3 regions of the Deinococcus sp. JMULE3 genome follow, and region 3 is predicted to be linked to each of the others. Evidence: riboswitches for the same ligand, from Rfam matches in the RefSeq annotation. Region 3 holds a riboswitch; each other region holds the start of a gene.
The links. Region 3 has a riboswitch for cyclic di-GMP ahead of EXW95_RS10215 (hypothetical protein). Riboswitches for the same ligand answer to the same signal wherever they lie in the genome.
Positions count from the first base shown of each region.

Region 1: it holds a riboswitch for cyclic di-GMP, as region 3 does, so the genes downstream of both, EXW95_RS18715 (glycosyltransferase family 2 protein) here and EXW95_RS10215 (hypothetical protein) in region 3, are expected to answer to the same signal.
Region 2: it holds a riboswitch for cyclic di-GMP, as region 3 does, so the genes downstream of both, EXW95_RS11505 (Ig-like domain-containing protein) here and EXW95_RS10215 (hypothetical protein) in region 3, are expected to answer to the same signal.

Region 1 is NZ_SGWE01000004.1:3,241,177-3,248,258, forward strand. Features, by position in the region: gene EXW95_RS18710 (glycoside hydrolase family 26 protein) at 1-942, opposite strand, end outside; cyclic di-GMP riboswitch class II at 1,134-1,220, shown strand; gene EXW95_RS18715 (glycosyltransferase family 2 protein) at 1,270-2,487, shown strand; gene EXW95_RS18720 (hypothetical protein) at 2,487-3,071, shown strand; gene EXW95_RS18725 (DegV family protein) at 3,240-4,106, opposite strand; gene EXW95_RS18730 (NAD(P)-dependent oxidoreductase) at 4,103-4,987, opposite strand; gene EXW95_RS18735 (SDR family oxidoreductase) at 5,072-5,899, opposite strand; gene EXW95_RS18740 (TetR/AcrR family transcriptional regulator) at 6,149-6,745, opposite strand; gene EXW95_RS18745 (YhgE/Pip domain-containing protein) at 6,796-7,082, shown strand, end outside.
Region 2 is NZ_SGWE01000004.1:1,775,750-1,782,831, reverse strand. Features, by position in the region: gene EXW95_RS11525 (glutamine--tRNA ligase/YqeY domain fusion protein) at 1-602, shown strand, start outside; gene EXW95_RS11520 (agmatine deiminase family protein) at 669-1,724, shown strand; gene EXW95_RS11515 (hypothetical protein) at 1,728-2,111, shown strand; gene EXW95_RS11510 (GNAT family N-acetyltransferase) at 2,134-3,246, shown strand; gene EXW95_RS11505 (Ig-like domain-containing protein) at 3,250-3,645, opposite strand; cyclic di-GMP riboswitch class II at 3,709-3,793, opposite strand; gene EXW95_RS11500 (DsbA family protein) at 4,080-4,730, opposite strand; gene EXW95_RS11495 (TrkA family potassium uptake protein) at 4,768-5,751, opposite strand; gene EXW95_RS11490 (phosphotransferase) at 5,858-7,082, opposite strand, start outside.
Region 3 is NZ_SGWE01000004.1:1,515,912-1,522,993, forward strand. Features, by position in the region: gene EXW95_RS10200 (T9SS type A sorting domain-containing protein) at 1-154, opposite strand, end outside; gene EXW95_RS10205 (DUF11 domain-containing protein) at 155-3,031, opposite strand; gene EXW95_RS10210 (DUF11 domain-containing protein) at 3,174-5,162, opposite strand; gene EXW95_RS10215 (hypothetical protein) at 5,191-5,712, opposite strand; cyclic di-GMP riboswitch class II at 5,767-5,852, opposite strand; gene carA (glutamine-hydrolyzing carbamoyl-phosphate synthase small subunit) at 5,986-7,082, opposite strand, start outside.

The DNA.
Region 1 (7,082 bases), 1.7 Mb from region 3:
GTCCAGGGACGCCTCGCTGGTCGTGATGCGCCAGTCCACCCGGCCGTCTTTCAGGTGGAACCAGAACGCCCGGCGGATCTGCCCGAAACCCGGCAGGGCCGCACACATGTCCCGGATCCACGCGGCCTTGCTGCCGCCCTGCTCCACGCTGGCCAGTTCGCCCAGCTGCACGGGCTTGTCGCCCGCCACGAGCTTCAGTTGCCGGTACGACGCGGCGAAGGTGTCGCGGAAACTCAGCCAGCGGTTCCAGGGGTTGGTGGTGCCCCAGTTGTACCCGTCCAGGCCGACCTCGTGCACCCACTCGCCGCCCGGGTACAGCGCCCGGTAGGAGCTGGGCATGCCGGGGTACAGGATGTTCGGTGTCCACACCCAGCGCACCGGGGCCTTCTCGGCCCGGAACACGTTCACGATCCGCCGCCACGCCCGTACGAAATCGGCGGGGGTGTTGCTGCGGGTCAGCTGGTACGTGCCCCAGTTGCCGTTCATCTCCGGGGCGAAGGTCACGCGGACCGTCACGCCGCCCCGCCGGAGGTCGCGCGCGAACTGCCGCAGGTACGCGTCGTGCCGTCCGGCGGCAATGTCGCGGTACGGCACGCCCCGCACGCCGGACGCGGCGCGCACGCGGGGCTGCCAGGACAGTTCCAGTTCGCGGCCCTGAGCACTCAGGGTGCGGGCGTACGCCTGGTTGAACGGTGTGTTCCAGTCCTGGAACCAGCGGACCGCACCGAAGCGGCAGCCCAGTTTGCGTTCCAGGGCGTCCAGTACGGCGGGGCTGTCCACCGTCAGCCCGAACACCCCGCAGGAGGGCAGGGGCGCGGCGTGGGCGGTCGGCAGGCCGGTCAGGCCGCACAGGGCCGCTGTCAGAATCCACTCATGAAGGGCGCGTGTGCGGCGGGGTGCGCGGCGGGCCGATTGATGGGAAGGCGGGGTGACGGCAGGCATGCAAGGCGCATGATGGCAGCGTTCTGGACGGGCTGCACCGATGCCCCCGACTGGCCCCCCGCTGACTGTAGGTCGGCTTAACATTGAACCAGTACGCCCCAAACGCCGCGTTCATGGCCCGTCAGTAACGGGCGATTAACGTGTGATGCGTAGGGTATGGCCGAGGGTCCCCGGACCCCGACCCACCCCACACAATGCCGGGAGGCAACGATACTCGTCTTCGAATCGGTCACCTCATGAGACGAGTGGAGCCAGTGGTGAGACCGCCCCGAGGGAGGCCTCACCATGTCTATTGCTGTTTCTTTGCCATCCACCACGCTGGGATGGGTGCTGCTCATCATCGTCACCCTGCTGCTCCTCAAGGCCGTCCTGACGGTCACGCTGGCGTTCGCACACGCCCGCACCGCCGCCCGCCGACGCGCCCGCGCCCACGGCACCCCGCTGCCCGGCGTGAGCGTCATGATCGCCGCGTACAACGAGGAGGTCGGCATCGCCGACACCCTGCGCTCCGTGCTGGCCCAGCAGGGCCCCGCATTGCAGGTGCTCGTCGTGGACGACGGCTCGACCGACGCCACCGCCGCCATTGCCGAGGACTTCGCCCGCAGCGACCCGCGCGTCACGGTGCTGCGCAAACCCAACGGCGGAAAGGCCAGCGCCCTGAACCTCGCCGCGGACCACCTGACCTACCCGGTCGCGGTCAGCGTGGACGCCGACTCCGCACTGGCGCCCGGCACGCTGGCGGCCCTGGCCCGGCACTTCCACGACCCACGCGTGGGCGCGGTCGCCGGGGACGTGCGCGTCGCCGGGCCGGTCACGTCCCTGACGCAGATGCAGAACCTGGAATACAGCGTCGGCCAGCAGATGGAAAAGCGCGCGCAGGACATGCTCGGCGCCGTCAGTGTCGTGCCCGGCGCCGCCGGGGCGTTCCGCAGCGACCTGATCCGCCGCCTGCGCTACAGCCACGACACCATCACCGAGGACATGGACCTGACCGTCGCCATCGCCGCCGAAGGTTACGAGGTGCGCTTCGAACCCGGCGCCCTGAGCTACACCGAACCGCCCGTGGACCTGCGCAGCCTGTGGCGCCAGCGGATGCGCTGGATGTACGGCACCTTCCAGGTCATGGGCAAGTACCGCCACCTGATCATGAACCCCAGGGGCGGCCGCCTGGGCTGGCTGACCCTGCCGTACGTGCTGGTCTACGGCCTGACCCTGGGCGGCGCGGGGCCCATCTTCGACCTCGCCGCGCTGGCCCTGCTGACGCAGCACATGAACGACGCGCTGCTGCCCCTGCTGCTGAACGTCGGCGCGGACGTCGCCGTGGCCGCCGCCGCCCTGCTGCTGGGCCGCCAGTCCCTGCGGCCCCTGCTGATTACCCCCACCCAGCGGCTGTTCCTGCGGCCCTTCGTGTCGCTGGTCGTCGTCATGACCTGCGTGACGTTCCTGCGCCGCCGGAACGTCCAGTGGAACAAACTGCCCCGCGTGGGCCTGCGCCTGCCCGGCGCCGCCCCCACCCGCGAGCCCCTGCCGCAGGCGGGCGACTGATGAACGGCCCGGACCGCCCACGGCCCGCCCGCCGGACCGCGCTGCTCTGCGCCGGACTGGCCGCCGCCCTGAGCGTACTGGCCGCCGCCGGGGCCGCCATGCCCAGCCCGGCACCGTCAAACCAGACAGCGTCCAGTGGCGCGGCCGCCACTGCCCCCGCCACCGGGGGTGTGCTGGCCACCCGCACCGTCACCCGCGACGCCCGCACACCCGGCGGCGAGATCGCCGGGCAGGTCAGTGTCACCGTGCAGCTCGTCCGTGACGGGGCGGAGGTCCAGGCCCGCGCGACCTTCCAGTCCACCCTGCCCGGCCCGGCCGTCGCCACCGGCACGCTGCGCCTGCTGGACGGGCGCGGCAGCGAGGTCGCCCGCAGCAACCCGCGCCAGACGGCCACCCTGGACCCCGGCAGCACCCCGGTCCTCGTGACGCCCCGCAGTCCCCTGGCGGACCACGCCGGGGCCGCGTGCGTGGACGCCACCCTGAACGTCTGGAGCGGCCCGCAGGCTCCGGGCACAGACGCGCGACTGCGCAGCGGCCCGGCGCTGGAACCCACCGTGTTCACCGTGCAGGTCTGCCACGCCTGAACGCGCCCCGGCGCGGCCGGATGACCGGGGTTGACCCCTCACCCTGCCGTTGCTTCTCTCCACAGCTCTGCGGGTCCGATGCAGGGAGAGGGGACAACGGAACGCGCTCATGTCGGAGGCAGGTCACGGTCATCCCGTTTGTCAGCGCAGGGCATCGCCGCCGGGAGGTCAGCGGTCCCAGGGCCACGCGCCGGGCGCGGCGGCCAGTCCCAGGGCGCGCGGGCCGACGTGGACACTCAGGACCGGGTTCACGCCGGTCCGGTCGGACCACACGATGGGGTGGCGCGCCGCGAGCTGCGTCAGGGCCGTGTCGGCGTCCTCGGGGTGATCGCCGTACAGCAGGCCCACGCGCAGCGGGGTGCCCTCGCCGAAGCGGCGGGTGACCTGCTCGGTCAGCGCCTGGATCGCGCCGCGGTACGAGCGGGCCCGCGCGGCGTTCGTGTACGTCCCGGCCGCCTTGTCCACCGTCACGACGGGTTTGAGGTTCAGCAGGCCGCCCACGGCCGCCTGCACGCGCCCGATCCGGCCGCCGCGGCGCAGGTACTCCAGGGTCTCGATGGTGAAGTACAGTTCCGTCTCGGCGTGCACGGCGCGCAGCCACTCGCGGGCCTCCGCGAGGCTCAGACCGCGCTGCGCGGCGGTGACGGCTGCGTGGACCTGGAACGCCTGCGCGGCACTGATGGTGCCGCTGTCGTGCAGCGTCACCTGCGGCCCACCCTGCTCCAGGAGTTGCCGGGCCTGATCGGCGGAGTTGTGGCTGCCGCTCAGGGCGGCGCTGGTGGTCACGGCCAGCACCTCGGGCGTACCGGGGGCCTGCATGGCGGTCATCCAGTCCTGCGGGGTGGGCTGGGCGCTGGTGGGGTGCACGGGGTTGGTCTGCAGTTCGCGGTACAGTTCCTCGCGGGTGATCTCGGTCATGCGGTAGGTGGTGCTGCCGAAGTTCACGGCGAACGGCGCGACCGGCACCTCACCATGCAGGGTGGGGTAGACGTCGAGGCCGCCGTCAGTGACGACGCCGAAGCGGGGGGTGGTCATCGGATCTCCTGGGCGTTCATCGCCTCGATCAGTTTCAGGGCGGCGGTGTGGTCCTCGGCGGGGCCGACGGCGTGCTGCGCGGCGCGCAGAAGGGCGGCGACCTGCGCGAGCACTGGGGCGCTGCCCTGCACGCCCTGCGTGAGGTCTACGGCGATCCCGGCGTCCTTGGCGAGCAGGCCCAGCGCGAACGTGGCGGGGAACTCGCGGGTCAGGACGCGCTGCGGGATCAGGTTCTCGCTGGCGTTGCTGCGGCCGCTGCTGGCGTTGATGACGTCCAGCGCCGCGCCCAGGTTCACGCCGGCGCGGCCCAGCACGGCCAGGCCCTCACCGGTCGCCCAGAGGGTCACGCCCAGCAGGGCGTTGTTCACGGCCTTCACCGCGAAGCCCGCTCCGGTCCCGCCGACGTGCACGACCTTGCCCGCGAAGGCGAGGTGGGGCCGCACGGTGTCCAGCGCGGCGGCGTCCCCGCCCACCATGACGGTCAGGCGGCCCTGCTGCGCGCCGATCGTGCCGCCGCTGACCGGGGCGTCCAGGAAGGTGACGCCGTGCGCGGCCAGTTCGGCGGCCTGCCGGGTGGCGGCGTCCGGGTGGCCGCTCGTGCAGTCCACCCAGGTCGCGCCGGGGCGCAGGTGGGGGCGCATCTGGTGCATGACCTCGTCCACCTCGGCGCTGGTGGGTAGGCAGGTGAAGATCACGTCGGCCGCCGCGGCCTCGGCCAGGGTGGCGGGGTGCGTGCCGTGCGTGTCGGCGTGTGCCTGGGCCCTGGCGGGGGTGCGGTTCCAGACCAGGACGCGGTGCCCGTGCGCGCGGGCGTGCGTGGCGAGGTGCGCGGCCATCGGGTCGCCCATGGCGCCCAGGCCAAGGAAGGCAAGAGTGGTCATCAGGGGTTCAGCGTAGTGGGGTCGGAGGCGCCGCCCCCGCAAAACTGAACCCGGTGCAAAATTCCGGGAGGTCAGCCCGGGGGGTCAGCGCAGGTGCGCGTTCACCGCCCCCTCGCTCAGTTCCCACAGGCGCAGGGCCGCGCCGTCGTCACGTGCCTGCGGAGCGGGTGTCGTCTCACGCGAGTCGCTGAAGTACCGGCCGGTCACGTTCACCGGGTCCGCCGCGAGGTGAATGGTCGTCTGCGCGCCCTGCTCCGGCGTGATCGCGAAGCGGTCCACGATGCGGTACGCGCGGCTGACCCACCCGCCGTTGTTGTGCGCGAAGCCCGTGGCGACCATGCCCGGGTGCAGGCTGTTGCTCTGAATGCCCGGCTCGCGCCGCGCGAGTTCCCGCGCGAACAGGATGTTCGCCAGTTTGCTCTGCGAGTACGCCGCCCACCCGCCGTAGCCGCGGCGGAATTCCAGGTCGTCCAGGCGCAGGCGGCCCATGATGTGCGCGGCGGACGCGACCGTCACGACCCTGGGGGCGCTCCCGGCGCGCAGCAGTGGCAGCAGTTCGCGGGTCAGCAGGAACGGCGAGAGGTGGTTCAGCGCCCAGGTCTGCTCGGTGCCCTCGCGCGTCTCCTGCCGGGAGGTGAAGAACGCCCCGGCGTTGTTGATCAGGACGTCCAGGCCCCCCCCGCGCGCCGTGAACTCCTGCGCGGCCCGGCGGACCTGCGACAGTTCGCTCAGGTCGGCCAGCAGGGTCGCCTGCGCGCCGATGTCGCGGGCGACCTGCGCGGTCTTGTCCGGGTTGCGGCCCACGATGGTCACGTGCGCGCCGCGCGTCACGAGTTCACGGGCGGTGATCAGGCCGATGCCGCCGGTCGCGCCGGTGATCAGGACGCGGCGGCCTTCCATGCTGGTCGTCATGCGCCCAGGATAGAGGCTGCGCCACGACCGCGACGGCGAGCCCGGCGACAGAAGCGCGCAGGTGGGCTGCGCGGCGGGACCACGGGAAGAGAGGCCTCGCTCTGCTGAGTCCGGCCTCTCGCGCTGCGGACTTCACTCGGCCCGCGTATTCATTTGTGCGCTGGTGACGTCATGGTACGCCGCCGGGCCTCACAGGAGTGTCACATGCGGGTAAAGCGCTTCTTCACGCTCGGTCTTCATGTTTGGGTTTCATGACCGGTCGGGCGCCGTCCCCTGGAGTCCGGCCTGCACGAAGCGGTCCAGCGTGTCGGACAGCGCCTCGACCTGCGCCGGGGCGAGGTTCGCGGTGATGGCGTGCGACGCGGTCGCCTGGAGCAGCAGGGTCAGGCAGGTCAGCAGGTACGGCGTGCGCACGCGGCCTGCCGGGTGGGTGAGGTGGTGCTGGAGTCGGGTTTCGAGGTCGTGGAAGACCGCCAGTCGGCGTTCGTTGAAGGCGGGGCCGCTGCCGCTCTGGAGCAGGGTCAGCAGGGGTCGTTCCTGGATCAGTTGCGCCAGGATGGCGGCGAAGGGGCGCGGCTGGGCGTGCAGGTCGCGCAGCAGCGGCGCGAGGCGGGTCTCGAATTCGCTGAGGCGCACGTCGAGCAGTTCGGCCAGGATGTCGGTGGTCGAGGTGAAGTAGGCGTACACGGTCGGGCGCGAGATGTTCAGGTGCGCGGCGATGTCGCCCATGCTGACCGCCTCGAAGCCCAGGGTGGTGAACAGGGTTTCGCTGCCGCCCAGGATCTGCTGGCGCCGGTCGGCGGAGGGCAGGCGTCGCCGGGAGGTGGGGGAGGCGGGGGCACTCATGTCCACAGTTTAGCAGATTGCTGACACAATGTCACTTGACAGAGTGTCGGTTGTGGCGCACACTGCGCTCAGTTGACGGAACGTCAGAAACGATCTCCTGCCGAGGTGCCCATGACCCAGCCCCCACCCCCCGCCCCACCCTGCGCGACAGCTACCGCGCCCTGACGCCCACCGAACGCGGCCTGTGGCGCTACCCGATCATGTGGGCCGCCGCGCTGGCCTTCCTGTTCATCCCCATCACCTACGTCGCCGTGTACCTCATGAGCGTCTGGGACCCCGCCGGGAACCTGAACCAGCTGCCCGCCGCCCTCGTGAACCTCGACCGGGGCACCGTCTC
Region 2 (7,082 bases), 260 kb from region 3:
CGAAGGCCCCCAAACCTGCCAAGGCCCAGGCTGTGAAACCCGAGCCGACCGAGAAGCCCGCGCCCGCCACTCTGACCCCCGAACAGGAGGCCGAGGTGGCCCGCCTGACTGCCCTGGGCGTTCCGGACGCCGAGGCCCGCACCCTCGCGCGTGACGCCGCGCTGCTGGCCTTCCTCGGCGGGGCCACGCAGGACAGCACGTTCGCGCAGGTCGCCAGCTGGACCGCGAACGACCTCGCGCCGGGCCTGCGCGCCGGTGAAGTCCGGGTGGCGGCCGCCGACCTCGCCCCGCTGGCTGCGCTGCTGAGTGACAAGAAGGTCACCACCCGCGTCGCCCGCGACGTCCTGGCACGCGCCGCGCAGACCGGCGAGGCCCCCGCCGCGATGGTCGAACGGGAGAACCTCGCCGGGGGCCTCAGCGAGGACGCCCTGAACGCCGCCATCGCGCAGGTCATGGCCGACCACGCCGACAAGGTGGACGCCTACCGCGCCGGGAAGACCGCGCTGCTGGGCTTCTTCACCGGGCAGGTCATGCGGCTCAGCGGCGGCAAGGCCGACCCCGCCACGCTGAACGCCGCCCTCCAGACCGCACTGAACGGCTGAAGCCCCCTCCGTTCCGTGTTCCCGGCCTTCCGTTTCAGGGAGGCCGGGTCTGTTTTAATGACCCCCATGTCTGACGTGACCCCCGCCGACCTGCCCCGCGACCTGGGCTTCGCCATGCCTGCCGAGTGGGCCGAGCACGCCGCCACCTGGATGAGCTGGCCCGCCGACGACGACCTGTGGTTCGGGCATCTGGAGGGCGTGCGCGCCGAGTTCGCCGAACTGGTGCGGACCATCGCCCGCTTCGAGCCGGTGCATCTGCTCGTGCGGGACGAGGAGAGCCGCGCGGACGCCCGCGCGCGCCTGGCCGGGGCGGACGTGACGTTCCACGACGTGCCGCTGGACGACGTGTGGATGCGCGACAACGGCCCCATCTTCGTGAAGCGTGACGCTGACCTGGCGCTGGTGGACTGGAAGTTCAACTCCTGGGGCGGCAAGTTCAACTGGGGCAACGACGACCGCGTGCCCGAGTACGTCGCCGGGCAGCTGGGCACGCACCGCTGGGCGCAGCCGTTCGTGCTGGAGGGCGGCGGGCTGGAGGTGAACGGCCTGGGCGTGGGCCTGACCACCCGGTCGTGCTTCCTGACCGACACCCGCAACCCGGGCCTGACCGAGGAGGGTTACGCTTTCCTGCTGGCCGACACGCTGGGCGTGCGCAAACTCCTGTGGCTGGACGGTGGGCTGGAGAACGACCACACCGACGGGCACATCGACACCATCACGCGCTTCACCGACGAGCGGACCATCGTCACCAGTGTCGAGCCGAACCCCGAGGACCCCAACCACGCGGTCATGGCGAAGAACCTCGCGGACCTGCGGGCCATGACCGACCAGGACGGGCAGCCCTTCCGCATCGTGGAGCTGCCGCTCCCCGCGACCTACCTGGAGGGCGCGGAGGGTCGCCTGCCGCCCACGTACGCGAACTTCTACATCGGGAACGGGTTCGTGGTCGTCCCGCAGTACGGCGACCCGAACGACGCCCGCGCCCTGGAAGTCCTGACGCCGCTGTTCCCCGGCCGCGAGGTGATCGGCCTGAGCAGCCGCGCGATCATCGAGGGCGGCGGGAGCTTCCACTGCGTGACGCAGCAGCAGCCCGCCGGGACGCCCTGGATGCAGGACGCCTGAGGCGTGCCGTTCCAGCCGCTGCCCGAGGATCAGCCGAGCTGCACCGTGGCGTGCCCCGCGTGCGGGCACCGCTGGCTGGTGTACGAGCAGCAGCTGGGCCTGCTGGGTCCCTGCCCGGCCTGCGGCGCGGCCCGCCCCCGGTATACGGGCAGCGTCGCGCCGGGCAGTGGACGGCAGGTGTCGTTCGGGAGCTTCCGTGCCCTGATGGATGAACCGCGCCTGCTGAGCCTGATCGAACAGGCGCTGGGACTGCGCCCGCTGGACGGCGAGCGCTTCGCGGACGCCCAGGGCCGCGAGGTCGCCCTGGAGGACGTCCACTACGCCCTCCAGGGGGACGCCGGGTGGCAGGGTCAGGTGTACAACCTCCACATGAGCCGCGCCCGCTGACGGCGCGTGCCAGAGTGACGGCGTGACTGACCTCGACCTGGGTGGCGGGTACTCGGCCCGCCCGATCTCGCTGGTGGAGTACCGGGCGGCGTGCGCGCGGCTGGAGGACCGGATCTTCGGCGGGAATTCGCTGTTCGCGTTCGATCCGCCGGTGCGGGCGGCCCCGCCGCTGGGCGAGTCGTGGAACTGGGGCGTGTACCACGGCGCGGAACTGATCGGCTGGCATCACGCGCACGCGCGGGACGAGCGGACGGTGTACATGGCCGACACCGGCCTGTTGCCCGAGCATCAGGGGCGCGGGGTGTACTCGCGGTTGCTGCCGCACCTGCTGGCCGCGTTCCGCGCGGCGGGGTTCACGCTGGTGCAGAGTCACCACCGCGCGACGAACAACGCCGTGATCATCCCGAAGCTCCGCGCCGGGTTTCACCTTCAGGGCCTGAATGCGTACGAGGGCGGGGTGAATGCCGCGCTGACCCTGAGCCTGGACGGAACGTACGGGCAGGCGATGCACGTCCGCAGCGGCTTCCGCGCGCCCTCAGGCGAGGCAGCGCGGCGACTGGGCGTCCCGGACGAAGGACTGCCCGGTCTGGCCGACGCGCCCGACCTCCCCCTCCCGGCGGACGCCGAGACGGGCGTGGACCTGGGCGGCGGGTACCGCCTGCACCGCGTGCCGACCGCCACGTACCGCGAGGTGTACGCGCAGCTGGAGGCCAGCGCGTACGAGACGGACTCGTTCGACTGGGGCGACCGTAAAGCCGCGCCCGCGCCGCGCGGTCCGCTGTGGAGCTGGCTGATCAGTCACGCGGGACGGGTGGCCGGGTGGCAGGCCAGCCGCGCGTGGGACACCCGCACCGCGTACATGGTGAACACCGCGCTGCTGCCCGCGCACCGGGGGCGGGGCGTGTACACCCGCCTGCTGCCCGTGGTGCTGGACGCCCTGCACGGCGAGGGTTACCCGCTGGTGCGCAGCCATCATCACCTGACGAACAACGCCGTGATCGTCCCGAAACTCCGCGCGGGCTTCCGCTTCCAGGGCGTGCAGATCGACGAGCACGGCGTCATGGCCATCCTGCTGCGCAGCGCCGACCCGGCGTACGCGGCGTACATGGACCGCCGCAGCGGCCTGACCCGCTGAACGTCAGGGGCCGATCTGGACTGTGAACGTCTGAGTCTGCTCAGTGACGTTCTGGGCGCGGTCGTACACACGGACGGTGACGGTGTGCTCGCCGTTGGCGGCCGCGTCAAAATACTGCGCGTAGGAGTTGTACGCGGTGGGGTCGTCCACGAACGTCTTCCCGTCGATGGTCAGGACGACGCGGTCCACGGCGGTGTTGTCCCGCGTGCCGAGCTGGAAGTTCACAGTGCCCTGCGCCCGCAGCGTCTTCGGGAACACGACCATCGTGACGGACGGGGACTGGGTGTCAAGTGCGGGCGCGGTGGTCTGGGTGGTGGCGGGGGTGGGGGCGGCGGGCGTGTTGGCCGCGCCGCAGCTGGTGGCCAGGACGGCCAGCAGTGCCGGAACGAGTATGCGCATGAGTACTCCTGCTGCGTTGCCGCAGTGGGTCTGGTCCGTCCCGGCCGGGGGCCGGTCTGGACAGGGTCGAAAAGTCGGTCGCACCACTGGCTCCGCGCGTCCCAGGTGCCCGGATAGGGGACCGCGCTTCATCGCCTCTTCTCGCCCGGTACTCCGCAGCGAGGCCTTCATGCTGCCTTCACCTTTCCGTCAGATCTGTCACGCGCGCCGCCATGAAGCCCCGCACAGGCCACCCACAGCAGCGGGACCCCGAGGTGACACAGACTCCGGTTGAAAGGTTTGCAAAAACTTGCAACCCGAGCAGAGCGAGCAGGAGAAAACCGGGTTCCGGGGTCCCGCCGATCTCCGACACTGCCTCAACCGGAGGCCGCCTCCTCCGTTGGTTCGGTTCACAGATCGGCACCCGCTGCTCTCCTGCTCAGCCGCAGTCCGGCTCAGGCGCGGCGGGGCGGGCGGTTCTTCGCGCGTTTGATCGTGCCGATGCCCGCCTCGCTGGTCAGCACGGCTCGGTACAGGTCCCACCACTGGCGCGCCTGGGTGGGTTCGCGGGTGAGGGTCTCGAAGCGGTAGTACGCGGCCTCGCCGGTCGGGAGGACGAAGGTGGGCGTGCCGAACACCCCGACCTCGCGCGCGGCGTCCAGGTCGGCGCGCAACTCGGCGCGGCGGGCCTGCTCGTCGGCCAGGGCCGCCGCGAAGGCGTCCAGGTCCAGACCGCCCTCCTGCGCCGCCGCGTGGATGACCCCCTCGGTCAGGGGCTCCTTGCGTTCGTGGTGGGCGCGGAAGAGGGCCAGCGTGAACGCCCAGTGGGCCGCCTCGCCCTGCAGGGCCGCCGCGTGGGACGCCAGGAACGCGCGCAGGCCGGGCTTCAGGTACTTCATGTACCCCTCGCCGTCCGGGGCGTCCAGGCTCTGATCCGTGACGCGCCACGACAGCTCCTTCGCGTTGTCCGCGTGGTTCCCCTCGACCAGCGAGTAGTGCCGCAGGGTGAACGCCTCGCCCTCCGTTTTCAGGACGGCGGCGAGTTCCACGCCACGCCACGCGTAGGGGCACAGGAAGTCGAAGTACAGCTCGGTCGCTCGGGTCATGCGGGGCACCGTACACCCTGAGGTGCGCGGCGGAACGTCACGCGGGCTGCACTCCGCCCGCCGGTCCGGACTGCACGGCCTCCACCTCCGCCGCCGCGCCCGCGACCAGCACGGCGTCCCCGGCCCGCAGGACGTCCTCGGCGCGGCTGCGTAGCGGCTGCCCGTCGCGCCAGATCGCCACGACCAGCGCGCCCGTCTCGCGGCCCAGGTCAGCGACCGTGCGGCCCACCATGCCCGGCGGGACGCTCAGTTCGCGGATCGTGAAGTGCTCGCTGGTCACGTCGCCGCTCAGCAGGCGACTCAGGCGCGGCGCGAGCATCATCGCCGCGATCCGGTTCCCGCTCAGCTGGTACGGATTCACGACCTCGTCCGCCCCGGCGCGGCGCATCTTGCGGGCCGCCGACTCGTCACTCGCCCGCGCGATCACCCGCACGCCCGGGTTCAGGCCCTTGGCGGACAGCACCACGTACAGGTTGCTGGGATCACTGTTGATCACCGTGACCAGCGACGCCGCCCGCTCGATCCCGGCGCGGCGCAGCACGTCCTCGTCGGTGGCGTCCCCGACCAGGGTGTGCAGGCCCTGCGTCTGCGCCCACTCCAGGTGCTCGGGGCGGTGATCGACCACGACCACCTGGCGCCGCGCGCCCCGCAGCGCCACGCTGACCGCCTCGCCCACCTGCCCGTACCCGCACACGATCGTGTGATCCTTCAGGCTCATGATCTTCCTCTCCTTGCGCCGCCGCGCCGCGTCCGGGTCGGTCACGGTCCGCAGCATCGTCTCGGCCAGCAGCGTCAGCAGGTACAGCATCAGCCCGATCCCGACCAGCATCAGCACCACGCTGAACACCTTCCCGTCCGTGTGCAACTCGCCCGGCGCGCCGTACCCCACGGTCGTCAGGGTCATGGCCGTCATGAACAGGCAGTCCAGCCACGACCAGCCCTCCAGCACCCGGTACCCGACCGTGCCGAACACCACCAGCCCCGCGATCAGGGCCAGCAGCACGGCGGGACGGCGGTTCATGCCTCCAGTGTAGAGGGGCGCTCAGCGGTGAGTCGCGCCGAACGCGGGCACCGGGCAGCGCGCCTGCCGGACGCGGATCAGGCTCTGTCCCACGTCCGGCGGACGGTCAGGGCAGCAGGCGGCGCAGGTGCCACAGGTGCGCGCCCGCCCACTCGCGGCGGTCCTCGACGGCGTCCTGGATGCCGTCGGCGTACCCGAGCGCGCGGTGCAGTTCCCCGGCCAGCATGGCGTCGGCGTGCAGGGCGCGCAGCGTGTCCAGCGGGGCGAGGTCCGTCCATTCGCGCAGGAACGCGTCGCGCGCGGCGTCCAGCGTGGCGGGGTCGGTGCCGTCCGGGCAGAGGTAGGCGGGGTTGGCGTCCAGAAAGGGGTGGGTGAGGCTGGCGTCGGACCAGTCGAGGATGGTCACCTGATCCTCGTGCGTGGTGACGTTCCCACCGTGCAGGTCCCCGTGCCCGAGGGTGAGGGGGACCGGACTGCCGTGCAGGCGGTGCAGCGCAGCCTCCAGTTGGGGACGGCGGGCGCGGAGCGCGGCGGCCTCGTCAGGGGTCAGGGCGTCGGGGTGCGGCCCGTGCTCGTCCGCGTGCAGACTCTTGTCGCTCAGCAGGGCGTCCAGCTGGCCCAGCAGGTACGTGGGGCCGCGCGGGCGCAGGTTCAGGCCCGGCAGCAGGTGGCGCGTGTCGCGCTGCACCCGTGCCAGTTGCCGCAGCACGGCCGCCGGGTCGCCCCCGACCTCACCGCAGCCGTCCAGGAGCAGCAGGCCGCGCCGGGTGTCGGCGGCCAGGACGGGCGGGGCCGCGCCGGGCACCCCGGCCAGCGCGCAGGTGACCGTCACCTCCCGCGCGAAGAAGTCCGGGACGGCCTTGAAGTACACGTCCCCCCGCCGCGTGGGGACGCGCCACAGGACGCTGATCTGCCAGTGTTTCAGCACGACCGGGGCGCCCGTGCGGGGGCGGTCCTGCGCGGCCAGTTCGTCGTCCAGCCAGGCCAGGGCCGCCGCGTGCCAGTCCGGCCCGAACCACGGGGTGCGAGCAGGAGTCCGCGCGGCGTCCGCCAGTTCACGCAGCTCCTCCGGGACCGGCGCGCCCTCCGGAGGGTCGGGGGTGAACAGCTGCCACGCGCACGTGGCGCGGGTCACGCCGTCCCCCCCGGTCCCGTGCCGGGTGAAGTCCAGCCGCCGCCCCAGCCAGCCCTCCACCCCCGCCGCCCGCGCGGCCTCCAGCACGTGCTCGCCGTAGTAGACGGGCGTGTCCACGGTCAGGGTCCGGCAGGCGACCTCCGCCCCGCCGGGCCGCGTCAGGAGGAGGTGCAGGGTCGTCTCGCGCCGCACGGGT
Region 3 (7,082 bases):
GCGAGCTGAGGCCCACGACCAGGCGCAGGTCCTGATCCCCGACGGTCCACATCAGCTTGTCGCCGACCGAGGTCAGGGGGAGCGAGGTGGAGATTTCCTGCGCGGCGGCCGTTCCCAGCAGGGCCGCGGTCAGGGTGGTGATGGCGCGTTTCACTCAGTACCTCCAGCTGGCGGCCGGGTCGGTCACGGCGCCCTTGAGATCCCCGGTCCAGCGGAAGCGGTAGGTCAGGACGCGCTCGCCGCCGGGGAGGGTGGTGAAGGTCAGGGCGTTCTGGCCGTCGAGCAGTTCGGCGCCCTGCGGCAGGGGATCGGAGAGTTGCACGCCGCTGAGGTCGGTGCTGGCCGTCAGGGTCAGTTGGACCAGGAACGTGCCGCCTTCCTGCTCGAACACCTGCTTGCGGACGGTCAGGACCTGCGGGGTCTGCAGCGGCAGGGTGCTGGTCACGCGCAGGGTGGTGTCGCGCACGACCGCGATGTCCCCGGCGTCGGGCGCCAGCGGGAAGTCGGCGCTGGTGAGGTTCCGGACGTAGATCAGGCGGCTGCCGGGGCGTCCGGCGTCCTGCGGGACGTTCAGGGGCGCGGTGGCGACGCTGTTGGGATCGAGTCGCAGGGCGACCTCACCCTCGAAGAGGTTGCGGAAGTGGTAGCGGCCCTGCGCGTCGGTCAGGGCGACGCGGCCCCCGGCGAGGATCACGCGGGCGTTCATGCAGGGCAGGTCCACGCCGCGGTCGTAGATGCCGTTGCGGTTCACGTCCTGGAACACGTACCCGACCAGATCGGCGGTGTTGCGCCCGAAGATCAGCGGGTCGATGGTGTTGGCGACGCTGCTGGGCGGCGTCTGGGTCTCGCCGTTGTTGCTGACGGCGGTGGCGATGGCGCTGTTGCGGATCTGCGTGCCGGCGTCGGGCGTGACGACCGCGTCGAAGGTGATCACGGCGCTCGCGCCGGGCGCCAGGCCGGGAATCTCCCAGACGTAGGTGCGGCCGGTGACGGTGGGGGTGATCGCGACGCCGTTCAGCAGGCTGCTGCCCTCCACGTAGTTCAGTCCGGCGGGCAGGGTGTCCTGCACCTTGATGGCTTCCAGGACGCCGGTCGCGCTCTTGTTGGTGACGGTGAAGGTGTAGGTGAGGGTCTGGCCGTAGGCGACGACGGCGGGGCTGCTGGTCTTGACCAGGGTCAGGTTGGCGCTGCGGAAGACGCCGTTCACGACCGGGTTGCTGGGGATGGGTCTGGGCAGTTCGCTGCTGCTCACCGTGAAGACGTTCACGGCGCGCGCGCCGTCCGGGGTGTCCTGCGGCACGCGGGCCTTCAGGGTCAGGTCGAAGCTCTGGCCGGGGTCCAGGCGGCCCAGGGTCCAGACGACCGTCTCGCCCTGCAGGGTGCCGCCCTGGTCGGCGCTGACGAATTCCAGCAGGTCGGTGCGGATCACGTTCCCGCTGGCGTCGAGCACCTGCAGGTTGCGCAGGTTGTCGCGCACCTCGACGTTCGTCAGGGGGAAGCTCTGGGTGTTCGTGAGTTTCAGGTGGTACGTGAGCAGCTGTCCCGGTTCGACCAGCCCTTCAATATCGCCGGTCTTGACGGGGTTCAGGGTCAGGGGCGCGACGGTCAGCAGGCAGTCGACGGTCAGGTTGTCGGCGGCGCCGCGGCTGCTCGCAGCGGTCAGGACGGCGCGGAAGGCCTCATTGGCGGAGCTGGTGCTGGCCTTGCTGGGCACGTAGCAGGCGTTGAAGTCACGGGTGGCCTGCGGCGCGAGGTCGCTGCGGAAGGGTTCGGTGATGGGGGTGCCGTCGCGTTCGGTGAAGCGGACGCTGCCCTCGCCGAGTTCCACGCGGCCACTGACGGTGATGGTGTCGGGGCGGTCGCCGAGGTTCTGCACGGTGTGCGGGAAGCAGACCTCGCTGTTCAGCAGGGCGACCTGCTTGACCTGCTTGTCGTCGCTGCTCAGTTCACCGCCGGGCAGGGCCTGGGGGTTGCCCAGCGGGCCCAGGGCGATCAGCGGCTGGTAGCGCAGGGTGACGTCGGCGGGGGCGTCCACGCTGATGTCACTGCTGCGCAGCTGGGCGACGTTGCGGCGCGTGCCGGTCAGCTCGGGGCTGCGCAGGCGGAAGGTCAGGGTCAGGGTGGCGCCGGGGGCGAGGCTGTCCACGCGGACGCGGATGCCGCTGACCGGGCTGGTCTCGGCGGCCTGCCAGGTCTGGGCGTCGGCGCTGTACTCGGTGACGGCGCCCGCAGCGCTGCCGCTCAGGCGGGCGCTGCCGCTGACGAACACGAAGTCGCGCATCTCGGGCGTGTTCAGCAGGTCGGTGATGGTCACGGCGCGCGAGGCGCCGTTGCCCTCGTTGCGGGCGGTCAGGGTGACGGTGGTCACGTCGCCGGGGCGCAGCGTGTCGGGCGTGAAGGTCTTCCCGAGCGTCAGGGTGGGCGGGTCACCGACGGTCAGGCGCGCGACGTTGTCGGTGTCGGTCTCGCCGTTCAGGCCGCGCACGTTGGTGGCGCAGCGGACGCTGAGGTTCGGGTAGGCGTTGCCGCGGTCACTGGCCTGGGTGGTGGCCCGCACGAGTAGCGTGGCGCTGGCGTCGGCGGCCAGGGTCAGGCTGGTCAGGGCCGCCTCGTTCTGGTCGATCTGCCCGTTGCCGTTCGCGTCACGGTGAATGCTCAGGTCGCCGGGCGTGAACTGCGAGGCCACGTCGCTGAGCATCCCGAGGGTCAGGGTGTTCGCGGCGTTGCCGGTGTTCGTGACCACGTACCGGAAGGTGGTGGTCTCGCCGGGCAGCAGCGTGGCGCTCTGGCCGGGCTGGGCGACCGTGCCGTTCGGCAGCGCGCTGACCGAGCACACCGCCTGCACGGTGGTCGTGACGGGCGGGGTGGGGACGCGCACGGGCGGTTCGCCGGGCGGCGTGAATTCCAGGACGGCCGTGTTCTGGATCACGGTTCCGGCGGGGGTGCCGGCCGCCAGCGCCGCCCCGAGCAGGGTCGGGGGCAGCGCCAGGGCCAGTCGGGCCAGCAGTCTGAGCAGTGGGGGGTTTCGCACGGGGCCTCCCGGTGTGAGGGGGAAAAATGATGGGTCGTTTCTGCTGTTGTGGGCGGGACAGGGGAGGGAAAAAGTCTGGCTGGGGGTCTCCCCTGCCCGGTGGGGCGCGCCCGCGCAATCGGGGCGGGCGCGCCTGGGAGGATTACTTGACGGTCACCACGAAGGTGCCGGTGATGCTCTGGCCGGGGGTCAGGACGTCGCCGGTGTCGATGGTGCCGTTGCCGTTGGTGTCCACGCCGGCGTACACGGTCACGCCGTCGGCCTGGGGCGCGGCGATGGGGGTGGCGCTCCAGGTGGTGCCGTTGGTGGAGTACAGGATGGTGCCGGCCGCGGTACTGGTCGCGGTGAAGCTGACGTAGTTGGTGTTGGTCGGGAGGGTGTCCTTGATGAACGCCTTCGTGACGTTGGCGTTGCTGGTGTTCTTCCCGATGATGGTGTAGGTCAGCTGCTCGCCGGGCTTGGCTTCAGCCTTGTCGACGGTCTTGCTGGGCGCGGCGACCGGGGTCTTGCCGACCAGGATGGTGTCGTTCGTGTCGGGCACGGTCACGCCGGTCGTGGGGGACTTGGCGGTCTGGTTCAGGGTGATGGTCTGCGCGGCGGCGGCGCAGGGCACGTCCACGGCGGCGATCAGTTTCAGCTCCGCGCCGGCGGCGAGCGCGCCGGTGTCGGGGATGCCGTTGCCGTTGGTGTCGGTCAGCAGGGTGTCACCGGCGTCCAGGACCTTGTTACCGTTCGCGTCGATGGAGTACACGACGGGCACGGTGACGGTGGTGCCGTCGGTCAGCTTGATGGGCGCGGTGCCGCTCACGTCGAAGGTGTCGGTCGCGCTGCCCAGGTTGGCGATCTCCATGGCGACCGTGGACTGGATGGCCGGGCTGCCTGCCGTGCAGGTGCTGGGCGGGATGATCGGGCTGCTGGGGCTGCCGGGCTGGCCTGCCTCGGGCGTGCCGGGCAGGGTGGGATCGCCGCCGGGGGTGGGGGTGGGGTTGCCGAAGGACAGGCCGGGGAGGTTCACGATGTCCTTGGTGTCGTCCTTCTTGGCGGGGTCGTTGCTGCTGGTCGTGGTGACCGTCACGGTCGGCTGGGTGCCGGGGGCCGTGGGGGCGCTGCCCGCGGGGAAGGTGACCTTGACGAGCAGGTCGGCGGTCTGGCCGGGGTTCAGGCTGCCCACGTCGGGCACGCCGTCGCCGTCGGTGTCGGTCAGGGGGGTGCCGTCAGGCTTGAGGAGCGTGACGATCGTCCCGGTGGGGAAGCCGGCCAGCGCGGTGGTGATATCGAACACGTCGGGGCGGTTGCCGTTGTTCTGGACGGTGTTCGTGAAGGTGACGGTCGTGGTGGTGGTGGTGGCCTGCGCGGTCTGGGTGTCGCTGGCGCTGGGGGTGATCAGCACGCCCTCGGGGCTGGTGTAGGGGGCGGTGAGGGGGTTGCCGTTGCCGTCCGGGTCAGCCTTGGGGCCGATGACGGTGGCGTCCTTGCGGTCGACGGTCGTGACGTTGGAGTTGTTGGCGTCGCGCGGGACGCTGGGGTCGTTGTTGAAGGCCGGGTTGTCCTGGCGGGTGCCGGTGGGGTCGGCGCCGTACTTGTCGGCGTCGGTGGCGGTGCCGGGCAGCGTGTACACCTGGAAGAACTTGACGGACTGGTCCTGGTTCACGCCGCTGATGGTGGTGATGGGTGTGGCGGCGGCGATCTCGGCCGGGCTCAGGGTGCCGTCGCTGTTGGTGTCGGCGCTGGCGGGGTAGTACGTCACGCCGGTGGGGGTCTTCACGGCGGCGGTCGGGTCGGGGGTGTTCGTCAGGACGTAGGACTCGTTGGGGACGTTGCCGGTGTTCGTCAGGGTGTAGGGGAAGACCACGGTGTCGCCGGGGCGGGCGGTGGCGGTCTGGCCGGGCCGGGTGTAGTCGGGGGTGGTGACGTCGGTGCTGCCGTCGTTCAGCACGATGGTGAAGCTGGGGACCGGCAGCACGGTGGTGGTGACGGGGTTGGAAGGGACGGGGGTGGGGGTGGTGCCGCCTTCGGGGGTGAAGACGATCTCGGCGGTGTTGGTGATGACCGTCCCGGCGGCGGTGCCCGCGGCGTGCGCGGTGCCGGCGGTGAGGGCGATCAGGGCGGTCAGGGTCCAGTGTTTCTTCATGTGCTTCCTCCGTGAGGGGGTCGGGGGGTTACTTGACTTTCACGCGGAAGCTGAACTTCAGCGTCTCGTCCGGGGTCATGCCGGTCAGGGTCCAGCGGACATTGGTGTAGCTGCTGAGCGGGGCGGGGACGGTGCGGGTGACCCGCTGGCCGTTCTCGGTGGTGGTGACGGTGCGGGTGGGTTGAGCGCTGAAGGTCTTGCCGCTGTCGGTGGAGTACGTGACCTTCCAGCGGTCGGTGGGCGTGGTGGTCAGCGTGCTGAACTCGGTGCCGCGTGGTACGGGGACGTTCACGTTCAGCTGGCCCAGGCGTCGTCCGGAGACGTTGCGCAGCGTGACCTCCTCGCGCAGGATGTCGCCGGGCAGGACCGTCCTGGGCGACTCCACGATGGTCTCGGTGACCTTGCCGCTGCTGTCGGCGCTGCGCCGCACGAGGTCCTGCGTGAGCGTGAAGGTCACGTTCTGCGGGGTGGCCTGCTGGGCAGGTGGCGTGGCCTGCTGGGCCTGGGCCAGCGTCAGGGCGAGAAAGAGGGGCGTGATCAGGCGCTTCACTCCGGGGGACCTCCGGGGGGAAAAAAATTGACCGACAGCAGGGGGACTGCAGTCCCACCGTTCTGTCGGTCGCGCCACTCGCTCCTCATCCGGCCTAGGCGCCCGTGTGCGCCGGATGATTCGTTGCTCCTGAACAGCTGTTGGCCCGGGGACCGTCCCCGAGGATGCTGGAGTTCACTTCATGGTCTTCACACGCTTGTCACTGACCGCGTGTTCAATATGAAGTTTCTCACTGGAGCATCCTGTTCATGATGTTGCCCCGGTCAGCTGTTGTCAAACCCCCAGACGACCTGCACTCGCCTTGGCAATGGGGGTACCATTCCCCCCATCGAAGGCGTCGATCTCCTCGATGAAGCGGTCGAACAGGTAACGGCTGTCGTGCGGGCCGGGGCTGGCCTCGGGGTGGTACTGCACGGAAAACACCGGGTAGCGGCTGTGCGCCATGCCTTCCAGGGTGCCGTCGTTCAGGTTGATGTGGGTGGGCACGAACGCGCCGTTGGGGATCGAGTCGATGTCCACCGCGTACCCGTGGTTCTGGCTGGTGATCTCCACATTGCCCGTTAAGAGATTCTTCACGGGCTGATTCCCGCCGCGGTGCCCGAACTTCATCTTGAAGGTCTTCCCGCCCGCCGCGAGGCCCAGGATCTGGTGCCCCAGGCAGATGCCGAAGGTGGGCAGCAGGCCCATGAGTTCCCAGGCGGTCTTGTGCGCGTACTCCAGCGGGGCGGGGTCACCGGGGCCGTTGCTGAGGAACAGGCCGTGCGGTTGCAGCGCCATGATCTGCGCGGGGGTGGTGTGGGCGGGCACCACAATCGGCTCGATGCCCACCTCCGCGAGACGCTCGATGATGGTGTGCTTGATCCCGAAGTCCATCAGGACCACGCGCTTGCCGTGACGCAGGGTGGGGAACGCGTAGGGCAGCGCGGTCGTGACCTCACGGGTCATGTCGTGCCCGTCGATGTCCTGGTGGCCCAGCGCGCGGCTGACGTACACCTGCTCCTCGGCGGGCGTGAACTCGCCGTACGGATCTTCCGGGTGCGTGTAGCTGCGGTGCGCGATGACGCCCTTGACGACGCCGCCCGTGCGCAGGCGGCGCACCAGCGCGCGCGTGTCGATCCCCTGGATGCTCACGACGCCGTACTGCTGCATGAACGCTTCCAGGGACTGCTGCGCGCGGTGGTTGGAGTACTCGCCGCTGAACTCGCGGCTGATGAAGCCGCGCACGTAGGGCTTGTTGCTCTCCATGTCGTAGATCGCCACGCCGTAGTTCCCGACGTGCGGGTACGTGATGGTCACGATCTGCCCGTTGTACGAGGGATCGGTCATGATCTCCTGGTACCCGGTCATGGAGGTGTTGAACACCACCTCGC